DNA from 4 places in the Metabacillus dongyingensis genome. Region 3 is predicted to be linked to each of the others. Evidence: riboswitches for the same ligand, from Rfam matches in the RefSeq annotation. Region 3 holds a riboswitch; each other region holds the start of a gene.
What was found. A riboswitch is a leader RNA that binds a small molecule or an ion and turns the genes downstream of it on or off. The one in region 3 is predicted to bind S-adenosylmethionine.

Region 1 (3,141 bases), 840 kb from region 3:
GGAGGCACTTTCTTAATATGCTTCTGCATCGTGCCTGGGTCCGGTACATATTGAAAAGAGAGATAGTGCTCTAAGGATTCTTCATTAATAAGAGGATTTGGAAGATAATCAGTTAAACTCTTAAGCTCCGAAGCAAAAAGATTCATTTCGCCGTTTTCTATGTAGTAAAGAGGCTTTATTCCAAAGTGATCTCTCGCACCGAATAAAAAGTGTTCCTGTCTGTCCCAAATAAGAAATGAAAACATTCCTCTTAAAAGTTGAAGCGTTTCCTGGCCATAAATGCAATAAAGCGCAACAATCACTTCTGTATCCGTATCCGTTTTCAACTTAAATCCATGGGAAAAAATGATTTCTCTGAGCTCAATATAGTTATAAATTTCACCGTTAAACACAATATAGTAGCGGTCATCAGATCCATAAGCCATAGGCTGGTGTCCGCTTTTAACATCAATAATGCTTAACCGCTGAAAGGCCAGAAGAACCTGCTCATCTTGATAAATTCCGCTGTCATCCGGACCTCTGTGTTCTATTTTTCTGCTTGCCTTCTCAATGAATGTATTAAATAAAAGATCTCTCGTTTGTTTACGATAATCAATAATTCCAACAAATCCGCACATCCTATTCGCCTCCAAAAGTGTCTTTCCACTTATAAAACGAAGACTAGTAAGAGATTGTTGCATTTTTTCACAAAATTAAACAAAAATCCCGATTTTTTCGACAAAAAAAGGATGAGAGCTGCATACAGCAGTATTCTCATCCTTTTTTACTTATTATTGGTTTAAAGCCTGTTCTTTAAGAGCTTCTGCTTTATCTGTTCTTTCCCATGGAAGGTCAAGATCATTACGGCCGAAGTGTCCGTAGGCAGCTGTTTGTTTGTAAATTGGACGGCGAAGATTCAGCATGTTGATGATTCCTGCCGGACGAAGGTCAAAGTTAGCACGAACAACATCCACTAACACATCTTCCTTCACTTTCCCTGTTTCAAATGTATCGATTGCAATTGATACCGGCTGAGCTACACCAATTGCGTATGCAAGCTGAACTTCACATTTATCAGCAAGGCCAGCTGCTACAATATTCTTAGCTACATAGCGTGCTGCATAAGCTGCAGAGCGGTCAACTTTTGTTGGATCTTTACCAGAGAATGCACCGCCTCCGTGACGAGCATACCCTCCGTAAGTATCAACGATGATTTTACGGCCTGTTAAGCCTGCATCGCCCTGCGGTCCGCCGATTACGAAACGGCCAGTCGGGTTGATGAAGTATTTTGTATCTTCATCAATTAATTCATTCGGTACAACCGGGTTAATTACATGTTCTTTTACGTTGCGCTGAATTTGCTCCAATGAAATTTCAGGGTGATGCTGAGTTGAAATAACAATTGTATCAATGCGAACAGGCTTGTCATTCTCATCATACTCAACTGTTACTTGAGTTTTGCCGTCAGGACGAAGGTACGGAAGAATTTCTTCTTTGCGGACTTCTGTTAAACGGCGTGCAAGTTTGTGAGCAAGTGAGATCGGCAGCGGCATTAATTCTTTCGTTTCGTTATTTGCAAAACCGAACATCAATCCTTGGTCACCTGCACCAATAGCTTCAATCTGCTCATCTGTCATTTTTCCTTCACGTGCTTCAAGCGCCTGATCAACACCCATCGCGATATCTGCTGACTGTTCATCAATTGAAGTAAGTACTGCACATGTTTCTGCATCAAAACCATATTTTGCACGAGTGTAGCCAATTTCTTTAACCGTTTCGCGAACGATTTTTGGAATGTCTACATAAGTAGAAGTTGTAATTTCACCAGCAACCAGAACAAGACCTGTTGTAACAGATGTTTCACAAGCTACACGGGCATTTGCATCTTTTTCTAGGATTGCATCTAAAATCGAGTCAGAAATCTGGTCACAAATTTTATCAGGATGACCTTCAGTTACAGACTCTGAAGTAAACAGACGACGTTGTTTAGTCATTAAAGTTTTCCTCCTCAAAAGGTTAGATGATACGGAACTCATTCCCTTTCATATTTTGACCATTCGGCAAAATATTTCAGTTGGCATGTTTTAGGAGAATCCACGAGTACTTTCAGGCAAAATATATTTGAAATAAAAAATCCTTTCCCGCGAGGAAAGGTTATTTACTAAAATCGTAGCCTTTCGCTCTTATCGATCAAGGGCTTTCGCCTTGCATCAGGTTAGCACCTTTGCTCGCAAAAATTCACGAATGAATTTTCAAGATAAAGCAGGTTGCTGGGTTTCATTGGGCCTGTCCCTCCACCAGCTCGGGATAAGAGAATCCGTTCAAGGACATATAATATCGTATATTTCCTTCAGGTGTCAACAAAAACTGACAAGGTTTTCGCATAAGATTTTTCAGAACCCTTTTTATATGATTCCACAAAATGCCGAAATAAAAACATTCCTATTATATATGTATCATTTTCATCAAAAACGTTTCTAAAACCGTTCCATTTCATCAATTTGTACGTAGAATAAGTTAAATAGTATAGACTATTCATTTTAATGTGTTATACTAATTAAGAAGAATCACTTAACATATAGTTGAAAATAATAATAGAAATATAGGTAAAGGATGGGTATGGGATGAATTCAATTGAAATTACAAATGAGCTTGATGTTTTACTTAAAGGGGAAAATGCATTTCATAACTTATCAGTTCCCGTTCTTGTAGAGAAAGTATTAGAGCGCAAAGAAGGTACATTAACTTCAACGGGAGCAGTCCGTGCAACAACTGGTACTTACACAGGACGTTCACCTAAAGATAAATTTATTGTAAAAGAAAATTCAACAAATGACAAAATTGAGTGGGGTGCTGTTAATCAGCCTTTCTCTGAAACGGCATTTGAAAAATTGTATTTAAAAGTTCTTTCATACTTAAAAGACCGCAATGAGCTTTTTGTTTTCAAAGGCTTTGCCGGAGCTGACGCAAAATACCGCCTGCCGATTCAGGTTGTAAATGAATTCGCCTGGCATAACCTTTTTGCACAGCAATTATTCATTCAGCCAGAGAGCGGAGATGAGCTGATTCAGCATGATAATCCATTCACGATCGTGTCTGCACCAAACTTTAAAGCAGATCCGTCAGTAGATGGAACAAATTCTGAAACTTTTATCATCATTT
Region 2 (3,141 bases), 1.3 Mb from region 3:
GTATGTAATGGCGAGATCCCCGAGTCCGCCGCCGCCGACAGCTCCAGCCATCGCTGATGCCCCGACAAGACCAACCGTTGCGATTGTAAGACTTAATACAAGTGAGCTTAATGCTTCTGGAACGATGAATTTAAAGATGATTTGCGTTGGTGTTGCTCCCATAGCTTCTGCTGCCTCTATGACTCCCGGGTCCACTTCTAATAATGAGTTCTCAATCAATCTCGCAATATATGGACCTGCATAAAAGACAAGCGGCACTACAGCAGCGGCAGTCCCAATTGATGTTCCTACAATTAATCTGGTTAGCGGAACAATCGCAACCATTAATATAATGAAGGGTACAGAACGGAAGATATTGACGACACCGTTCAAGATATTAAAAATAATGGCATTTTCCCATAGGTGCCCTTTTCTTGTAATGACCAGCAGCACACCAAGCGGCAGTCCGATCAAGGTTGAGAAAAGCAATGAAAAACCGGTCATTGCAAGTGTTTCGATCAGTGCATCAATAATTTGCTGTGAATTAACTAGCATGTACTTCCACCTCTTTAACTGTGACATTTTCCTGATTCATTACTAATAACGCCCGTTTAATTTCGCTTTTTGCTCCCTGCAGCTCGACAATCAAATGTCCAAACGGGATGCCCTGAAGCTCTGTGATGTTTCCAAATAAAACATTGATATCAAGATCAAACCGTTTAGCAATCTGAGAAAGCAGCGGCTGGCCCGAAGATTTGCCGACAAAGTTAATTTTGAAAATCTGTCCCTGTGCATTCTCCTCCTGCACTAATTTCAGCACAGACTCAGGGATGGAATCATTCAGAACAGAACTGACAAAGTTCGAAGCTGTTTTTGTTTGAGGATTTGAGAATACATCAAAAACTGAGCCTGACTCGATAATTTTTCCGCCCTCAATTACTGCAACCCTATCGCAAACCTCCCTGATAACTGACATCTCATGGGTGATCATTAAAATTGTAATGTTGTATTCCTGATTGATTTTTTTCAAAAGCTTCAGAATGGACCCGGTTGTTTGAGGATCAAGTGCAGATGTTGCTTCATCACACAATAGAATGGAGGGCTGTGTAGCCAGTGCTCTTGCAATGCCGACACGCTGTTTTTGACCCCCTGACAGCTGGTCTGGATATTGATTTGCTTTGTCCTCTAACCCTACAAACGACAATAATTCTGTTACTCTTTGTTTGATTTCTTTTTGAGAGGCTTTTGCAAGAAGGAGCGGCATCGCAACATTGGCGAAGACCGTTTTGGAATTCAGCAGATTGAAATGCTGGAAGACCATGCCGATTTTGCGTTTTACTTGTCTTACTTCCTTTTGGGATAGTGCCGTTAAATCGAGATTATCAACAATGATTTTTCCCGAGCTTGGACGCTCTAACAAATTCACTGTGCGGATCAGTGTGCTTTTACCGGCTCCGCTGAATCCGATCACACCGCAAATCTCCCCCTGCTTCACATGAAGATCAATGCCGTTAAGGGCTCTCACTTCATTTCCGCCGCTGTTATAAACCTTTGTGACACCTTCAAATTGAATCATATGTATTCCTCCCGTGATATTGAAAATAAAAAAACCCTCTTCTATCCGACAAGAAGAGGGCATGAATTCATAAAGAATCACTAGGTCTCTTCTTATCTCCCAGGCTTTTTGCCTGCTGGAATTGGCACAGTACTTTTTTATAAAAGTCCGCTGCCGAAGCATCATCAGGCCAGTCCCTCCGCTTCTCTGGATAAGAAATCTATTTAATTTGCTAAAAAACAAAAAACCTCTTCCTGAAAGCCAAGAAGAGGGTAAGATCAAAGGTAAAAGACCGTTCACTCTTCTTATCTCTCAAGCGAAATCACGCTTGTTGGAGTTGGCACAGTTCTCAGGAAAGTCCGAGTCTGCTGCCGAGGTTTCAAAGGGCCAAATCCCTCCACCTCTCGTGATAAGAAGTTTCATATTTTCGATGTGAGTCCTACTTTACGCTGGTATTTTCAAAAAGTCAACACTTTTTTTATAAAAATATGACTACTTTGAAAGCCTGCGGTATCGGTATTGCTGCCACTGAAAACGAATAAAGCAGCCAACACAAAAGCCTAATATGGCAACGAATGCAGCTAGCGCGACCATAGCGGTAAAGATATAAGCCAGAGTCATCCAGTTCATCATATAACCAAGAAAACCAAGACTAAGACAGATGACTGCAATCATCTGATTGAACTGCTGCTGTTCGAAATCCTCGGGAATGTATTCCGAAGGCTTTTTTCTTAAAAAGAGCTTTGCCGTCTTCATAATAGGGTTAAATTTAAAAAGAAGCCCCATTAATCCTGGAATAAGAGGTATAAGAAGAAACCAGCCGGATCCTGAAACCCAAGCGGCTGCGACAGATAACACAATAAACCATTGATTCGTTAATACAAGAGGTTTAGGAATCGTATTCACTTAAATCCCACCTATCTGATTGGAATATTAGTATTCTACTCCTATTTTTGTCATTTGTGAAGATAGAAACTTCAGGGGATTTCCCCCCCTTAAAAGCGTGTGAATGGGGTACTCAAATCGCTGATTCTCTGCTTTCATAACCTCAAAGTTTATTGACAGTTAGAAGGCGGCCGTGATAAGATCATTAAAACCAACTAAACCAATCAGAATTAAATAAATTATCAAGAGTGAACGAGAGATCTGGCTCCGCGACTTCACAGCAACCGCCGGCAAACGGAAAGGTGCTCCCACCAGCAAAGCTGCTGTGCTTTGGTTGATAGAGAAAAAACCTCTCTTTATAGCCAATGAAAGAGAGGGTTTTTTATTTTATGATTTGTATGAATTGGAGGAATCACAAATGACTGAAACGATTTACTCTGTATTGCCCGGTGCTGAAAGCTTTTTTTATAAAGGAAATGAGATTGGCATTCTGCTTTGCCATGGATTTGTAGGAACACCTCAAAGTGTTGGAGAACTGGGAAAACTGCTTGCTGATAAAGGCTTCACCGTTCTTGCCCCGCGATTAAAAGGCCACGGGACAAATGCTCACGAGCTTGAAGCCTGCTGTTATCTGGATTGGATCAAAGACATTGAACAGGCTTATTTAAAGCTGAAAAAAATCTGCCGGAAAGTATTTATTGCAGGTCAGTCTATGGGCGGCA
Region 3 (3,141 bases):
TTTGGGAGCAGGAAGAATGGGATGAACGTCCAGATTCCATTTATCCAATGTTAAGTTTTGTTAGTCTATCCAATGAAGCATATGGTGTGAGTGTACTAACAAATAGTACAAGAGAGTATGAGATTGTCGGTGAAGCATACGACACAATTGCTATAACCTTGTTCAGAGGTGTAGGAGTGCTGGGTAAGGAAGAACTGCTCAGAAGGCCGGGCCGTCCTTCTGGAATTAAATTACCTACTCCAGACTCACAAATGCTTGGAAAACTAACGTTAGAGTTTGCGATTGTTACACATCAGCAATCTGCATTAAAAGCTAATGCTGCACGGATGGCTAAAGAGTACTTAACACCAATTGATCTCTATAACAAAATTCCATTTAATGCAATGAAACTTAATACAGCGGATGTTAAAACGCCGGCCTCTTTCAGCTTTATAAAAGAAGTACATCAGGATTCTGTTTTAAGTACTTTGAAGAAAGCCGAAAAGGATGATCAATTCGTATTGCGTTTCTATAATCCAACCGACGAAGAAAAGGTCGTTTCATTTAAAATAAACCGTTCTATTCAACAAGCATATACGGCAAATCTTAATGAAAAATGTTCTGAAGTTATAGAGGTGGAAGAAAATAAAGTACAATCGAAAATTAAAACAAATCAAGTGAAAACGATTCTTTTTTAAAAGCAGTTTGATAGTTTTTCAAAAAGACACTCTTCTATTTGCACGTGAAGTTACCTTCAACGCAGCAAAAAATAGGGGTGTCTTTTTTATTAACAAATAGAAAGTTAAATCAACCTTGATGTGAGTAAATATGAATAAACCAATTTTTCTTTTTCCTATTTTTCAAAGAGAGAATTTTGGGAGGAGATAAGAATTGCAATGTTATTAGGAATAAATTTTTATGCCCTTAATAAATACAAGAAATAAACAGTAATTACAATGTGTATTAGGCATAATTGATTTAATCAATGCAGTATAGAAAGTAATTATTATTTTTAATTCCGACTTGACACATATGATTTATTGTATTAATTTAATATTAACAAATTTTTCAATTACAGCGCTCACTGGATAACCAGAGGCTTTCACTCAAGTACCCTGAGAACTTGAGATGGAAGCCTTTCGTTCATTTAACATGATTAATTAAGGAGTGATGAATCCATTAATGGATGAAAAAAACATATATTCTTATTTAGAGAGGTGGAGGGAATGGCCCTATGAAACCTCGGCAACAGGCTTATATAAAAGTACTGTGCTAATTCCAGCAAGCATGAAAGTGCTTGAAAGATAAGATGAGATATTCGTTTAATCCGAAACTCTTTCTTATTTTAGAAAGGGTTTTTATTTTACGCAATTTTTGATGGGCGGTGAGAACTCGCAATATTAAGGATTAAAAAAAATTGAAAAAGGGAGAAAACAAAAATGAAAAAATTATCGATTACACTTCTAGCCGGAATCATATTCATTATTTTATCAGGATGCAACATAAACTCAAATGCATCTGAAAACAACAAAATTGTCGTAGGTTCATCTGGATCAGATGCTCAAGTATGGAACTTTATTTCAAAATCAAAAGCAGCCAAAGAAGCCGGAATTGAGATTGAAGTAAAAGAATTTAATGACGGCCTGCAAATTAATGAGGCTACAAATGACGGAATCCTTGATGTAAATGCTTTTCAATCACTATCATATTTTCAAGATTATGTGAAAAGTAAAAATGCAGATTTAGCCGCAATAGCAACAACTTATTTAGAACCAATGGGTATTTATTCTAAACGCTTGAAGTCACTTGAAGAAATTCCGGAAAATGCTGGAATAGCCATTCCTAATGATCCGGCAAATACAGCTCGAGCTCTACGCGTATTGCGAAATGCAGGTGTCATTACGTTAAAGGATGATTTTGATTCATTTGGAACGATTCAAGATATTGTAGAAAACCCGAAAAATATTAAATTTGTTCCAGTAGACGGATCATCTACAGCGCGGTCTCTTCCCGATGTAGATGCCTCCTTAATTGGAAACAGCATTGCTCTTGATGCTGGATTGAATTCTATTAAAGATTCTATTTACCATGAAGAGGTCAATCAAGATACACAGGCAAATATTAATATTCTTGTTACTCAAAAAGAAAACGAAAAAAATGAAAATTTTAAAAAATTAAGCAGTATATATCATTCGAAAGAAGTTCAGGAATTCATAAAGAAGGAATTTGGCGGAACCAAAATCCCAGTAAAAAAACCGGTTGAAGAAATCATAAATAATTAATAATTAATAAAGACTCTTTATCGATGGACTATAGACAACTGATTACTTTATAGAATTAGCTGTTCCTATTCTTCAAGAAAGGGGTTTATTTCGATCGGAGTATGAAGGTGTCACTCTTCGAGAGAGCTTAGGTCTGGAATTTCCGGAAAATCAGTTTGCGTGAAAAAACGCAGAACAAGGAAGAACAGGAAACAGCTGACTTTTTATCTTGATTAGTAGACCTTTGTATAGTCCGAAAATATTTTTATAAAACCAACTTGATTTATCGGAAAAATAAGAATAATATTCTTTCAATGGATCTTAAATTTCATAATTTAAAGAATTGAAAGAATAAAGAATTGCCCACTGGTCAACCGGAGGCGCCCCAGATAAGATATGCATTCTTATCTGGGGGGCCTTTTTTGCAGCTTCTTTTGCTGACTGGACTTCTAGAGGCACATTAAATAGGGCTGTGAGGAAAAGAAATAAACAAGGGGGGAAGAAAGTGTGTCAATAAAATTGAGCATTCTTGATCAAAGTCCGATTGGAGAAAATGATACAGCAGCAGATGCGTTAAAACAAACAGTGGATCTGGCAATACTTGCAGAGAAATGGGGTTATCACCGTTTTTGGGTATCTGAGCATCATAATTCAGAGGAATTAGCTGGCTCTGCGCCAGAAGCTCTCATTTCCTACCTTCTGGCAAAAACCAAACAGATTCGAATAGGTTCTGGCGGAGTTATGCTTCAACATTATAGTCCATATAAAGTCGCTGAAATCTTCAACGTTTTGTCATCTTTAGCTCCAGGAAGAGTGGATTTGGGAATAGGAAAAGCTCCGGGCGGCCTGCCCCTTTCCACAAGAGCGCTTCAGCAAAATCTTTTGAAAGGTGGTCAAAGCA
Region 4 (3,141 bases), 1.8 Mb from region 3:
CACTGTTTTTTTTATTAATTGCACAGCTTCTTCTTCTTCGATTCCCCGCTTCAAGAAACCATCGATTGTTGCTTGATAGCTGGCCGTAATTGCACAGTCCGCTCCCGCACGGAAATAGTCTGAATGAACCTGATAAATCGCTTCGGGGTTTTCCAGTAATATTCGGGCAGACCAAAGGGGATCGTCTAAATCACAGCCATGCTGCTCGAGTTCTGTAGCAAGTGCCCCATCAAGGATCATGACGGAATAGTCACTTAAAATGGTTTCAATTGGATTGAGTTTCTGCTGCATATCCTTCTCCTCTTTTCTTAATAAAATGTGTTGCATAATAGCTTCCATAGCAAAACAAAATAAATGAAATGCCGCAATAGAGGGCAATTCGCTGTGCAGGATCAAATGCGATTCCAACCAAAGATGCTAAACACAGCACAAAAGATGCAATCGGCACCAGGGGATAGAAAGGTGTCCGGTAAACCAGGTCCTTTATCGAATGTCCTTGTTTTATATATTGTCTGCGAAAGAAAAACTGTGACACGCTAATACTCATCCATACGGCAACCACGGCTAAACCTGAAATGGAGACAAGAACTATATATACTGTATCTGGCGCAATAACACTTGAGAACAAAGCCAGGGTGCCGCCAAGCATACTGAAAATCACTGCATATATAGGCACACCGCGCTTTGACACTCTTGCAAAAATAGGTGATATGGTTTTCTTATCTGAAAGTGACCAGAGCATTCTGGAAGCAGCATACAGGCCTGAGTTTGCTGCAGACAAAATGGCTGTTAAGATCACGAAATTCATGATATCTGCTGCATAAGGAATACCGATTCGTTCAAATACAGAAACAAAGGGGCTTTTTAAAACTCCTGAATCTGATGCAGGCAGCAGTGCAGATAAAACAACAATGGTTCCAACAAAAAAGATAATCAATCTCCATAATGTTGTCCGAATCGCCATTGGAATTGTTTTTTCCGGATTGACTGTTTCTCCAGCTGCAACCCCTATTAATTCCGTTCCCGAATAGGCAAAATTCACAGCAAGCATCGTCATAATAACGGCAAATGCACCATTTGGAAATAATCCTTCATTTGTGAGATTCGTAAAGAACGGAGCTGAATTGGAATCCGTCAGAGGAATAAAACCTACAATTGCTGCTCCACCCAAAAGAATAAAAATCACTATGGCAGCGACTTTAATCGCTGCAAACCAAAATTCAGATTCCGCGAAAAACTTAACCGTCACAGCATTTAATGCAAAGATTATCAACGCAAACACCGCACTCCAAATCCAGACGTTAATAGATGGAAACCACCTCTGCATCAGCAGCCCCGCTGCCGTGAATTCTGAACCTAACGCAACCGTCCAAGTCAGCCAATACAGCCAGGCTACAGTATATCCTGTCCCTGGACCAATATATTTAGCGGCATAGCTATGAAAAGCGCCTGTCTCCGGCATATGGACGGCTAATTCCCCCAAACAAAGCATAACGAGATAAACGACCAGGGCACCCACAAGATACGACAGGATCGTCCCAAACGCTCCTGCCTGTTGAATCGTATAACCCGTGCTTAAGAATAAACCTGTCCCAATTACACCTCCAAGAGATAACATGACTAAATGACGAGATTGCATTTTCCTTTGAAATTGCTGCTTAGCTTCCATTTTTACTCCCCTTTTTTCACATCCAAAAAAATGAAAAACGCACTCTTTAAAAAGAGTGCGTTACTGACAAATAAAAGGCACGCTTATCTATCAGGTCAATTCACCCGCTGGAGTTAGCACAGTATCTTAATAGACCTGCTGCTGAGGTTTCAAAGGGCCAGTCCCTCCACCTCTCTGGATAAGAAATTATTTTTTTACTACAATAGCAATCTATTGAATCAATGTCAAGATTAGTATGAATATTCCGTTCACTTATGTATTCTGACATCTTGTCAAGCCCATCTATAGCACACAGAATTGTTTTCCTATACAATAATTGTAAAAGAAACCTTATAGTGTGGTGAAACTCATGTTTAAACTTCTATTAATTGAAGATGATTTAACCCTGTTTAATGAAATCAAAGAACGATTAAATCAGTGGTCTTATGATGTTTATGGCATTACAGATTTTAATAAAGTCATGCAGGAATTCTCAGCCGTAAAGCCAGATTTGGTCATCATTGATATTCAGCTGCCGAAGTTTGACGGCTTTCATTGGTGCCGGATGATCCGGTCGCATTCGAATGTGCCGATCATTTTTCTCTCCTCGCGGGATCATCCGACTGATATGGTCATGTCTATGCAGCTTGGTGCTGATGATTTTGTTCAAAAGCCCTTTCACTTTGATGTGCTGATTGCTAAAATCCAGGCCATTCTCCGCCGTGTTTATAACTACAATACAGAGCAAGTAAGTCTGAAAACATGGTGCAATGCTGCGGTTGATTATGAGCGAAATACGGTTACGAACGAAACCGGTTCCGTTGAACTGACAAAGAATGAAATGTTCATTCTTAAACTATTGATTGAACAAAAAAACAAAATTGTCAGCAGGGACAAGCTCATGAACAGCCTGTGGGATGATAGACGCTTCATAAGCGATAATACGTTAACAGTGAATGTCAATCGCCTGCGAAAACGGCTGGATGAAATTGGTCTTGGTCAATTTATTGAGACAAAAGTAGGCCAGGGATATCTTGCGGCAGAAGAGGAAATGGTATGATTCTCCGTTTCTTAAAAGAGCGCCGGAGCTGGATTCTGTTCTTTATTATCATTCATTTTTTTATTCTATTTATCGCTTTCATTGACTCAGCCATTCCAGTGCAGTCAGTCCTGTATATTGTTTTTCTTTCCATGATCGCTTTTATTATCTTCTTATCTGTTCGGTACAACAAAGAAACTGCTTTTTATAAAAGTCTGGCAGATCGGGAAAACAACCTTGATATATCAAGCATTCCAGCTCCGGAAAGCCCGTTTGAACAATTGGTTGAAAAGACGCTCAGCGAACAGGCGCAGTCCCTGAAAAAAGATGCTTTGCACAACAGAATTTCGCTTGAACAGGAAAAAGATGAACTGTTATCGTGGATTCATGAAGTGAAGACCCCGCTCACTGCCATGCATTTAATGATCGAACGCATGGAAGACGATGTGATGAA

Region 1: it holds a riboswitch for S-adenosylmethionine, as region 3 does, so the genes downstream of both, metK (methionine adenosyltransferase) here and K8L98_RS15310 (MetQ/NlpA family ABC transporter substrate-binding protein) in region 3, are expected to answer to the same signal.
Region 2: it holds a riboswitch for S-adenosylmethionine, as region 3 does, so the genes downstream of both, K8L98_RS21990 (methionine ABC transporter ATP-binding protein) here and K8L98_RS15310 (MetQ/NlpA family ABC transporter substrate-binding protein) in region 3, are expected to answer to the same signal.
Region 4: it holds a riboswitch for S-adenosylmethionine, as region 3 does, so the genes downstream of both, mmuP (S-methylmethionine permease) here and K8L98_RS15310 (MetQ/NlpA family ABC transporter substrate-binding protein) in region 3, are expected to answer to the same signal.

Annotation. Positions count from the first base shown of each region.
Region 1 is NZ_CP082944.1:3,965,967-3,969,107, forward strand. Features, by position in the region: gene asnB (asparagine synthase (glutamine-hydrolyzing)) at 1-617, opposite strand, end outside; gene metK (methionine adenosyltransferase) at 771-1,973, opposite strand; SAM riboswitch class I at 2,160-2,293, opposite strand; gene pckA (phosphoenolpyruvate carboxykinase (ATP)) at 2,604-3,141, shown strand, end outside.
Region 2 is NZ_CP082944.1:4,425,588-4,428,728, forward strand. Features, by position in the region: gene K8L98_RS21985 (methionine ABC transporter permease) at 1-534, opposite strand, end outside; gene K8L98_RS21990 (methionine ABC transporter ATP-binding protein) at 524-1,555, opposite strand; SAM riboswitch class I at 1,645-1,752, opposite strand; SAM riboswitch class I at 1,837-1,950, opposite strand; gene K8L98_RS21995 (DUF4395 domain-containing protein) at 2,027-2,440, opposite strand; SAM riboswitch class I at 2,656-2,763, shown strand; gene K8L98_RS22000 (alpha/beta hydrolase) at 2,838-3,141, shown strand, end outside.
Region 3 is NZ_CP082944.1:3,123,190-3,126,330, reverse strand. Features, by position in the region: gene mngB (mannosylglycerate hydrolase) at 1-677, shown strand, start outside; SAM riboswitch class I at 1,182-1,290, shown strand; gene K8L98_RS15310 (MetQ/NlpA family ABC transporter substrate-binding protein) at 1,419-2,261, shown strand; gene K8L98_RS15300 (LLM class flavin-dependent oxidoreductase) at 2,748-3,141, shown strand, end outside.
Region 4 is NZ_CP082944.1:4,971,518-4,974,658, forward strand. Features, by position in the region: gene mmuM (homocysteine S-methyltransferase) at 1-291, opposite strand, end outside; gene mmuP (S-methylmethionine permease) at 266-1,669, opposite strand; SAM riboswitch class I at 1,750-1,854, opposite strand; gene K8L98_RS24530 (response regulator transcription factor) at 2,019-2,708, shown strand; gene K8L98_RS24535 (sensor histidine kinase) at 2,705-3,141, shown strand, end outside.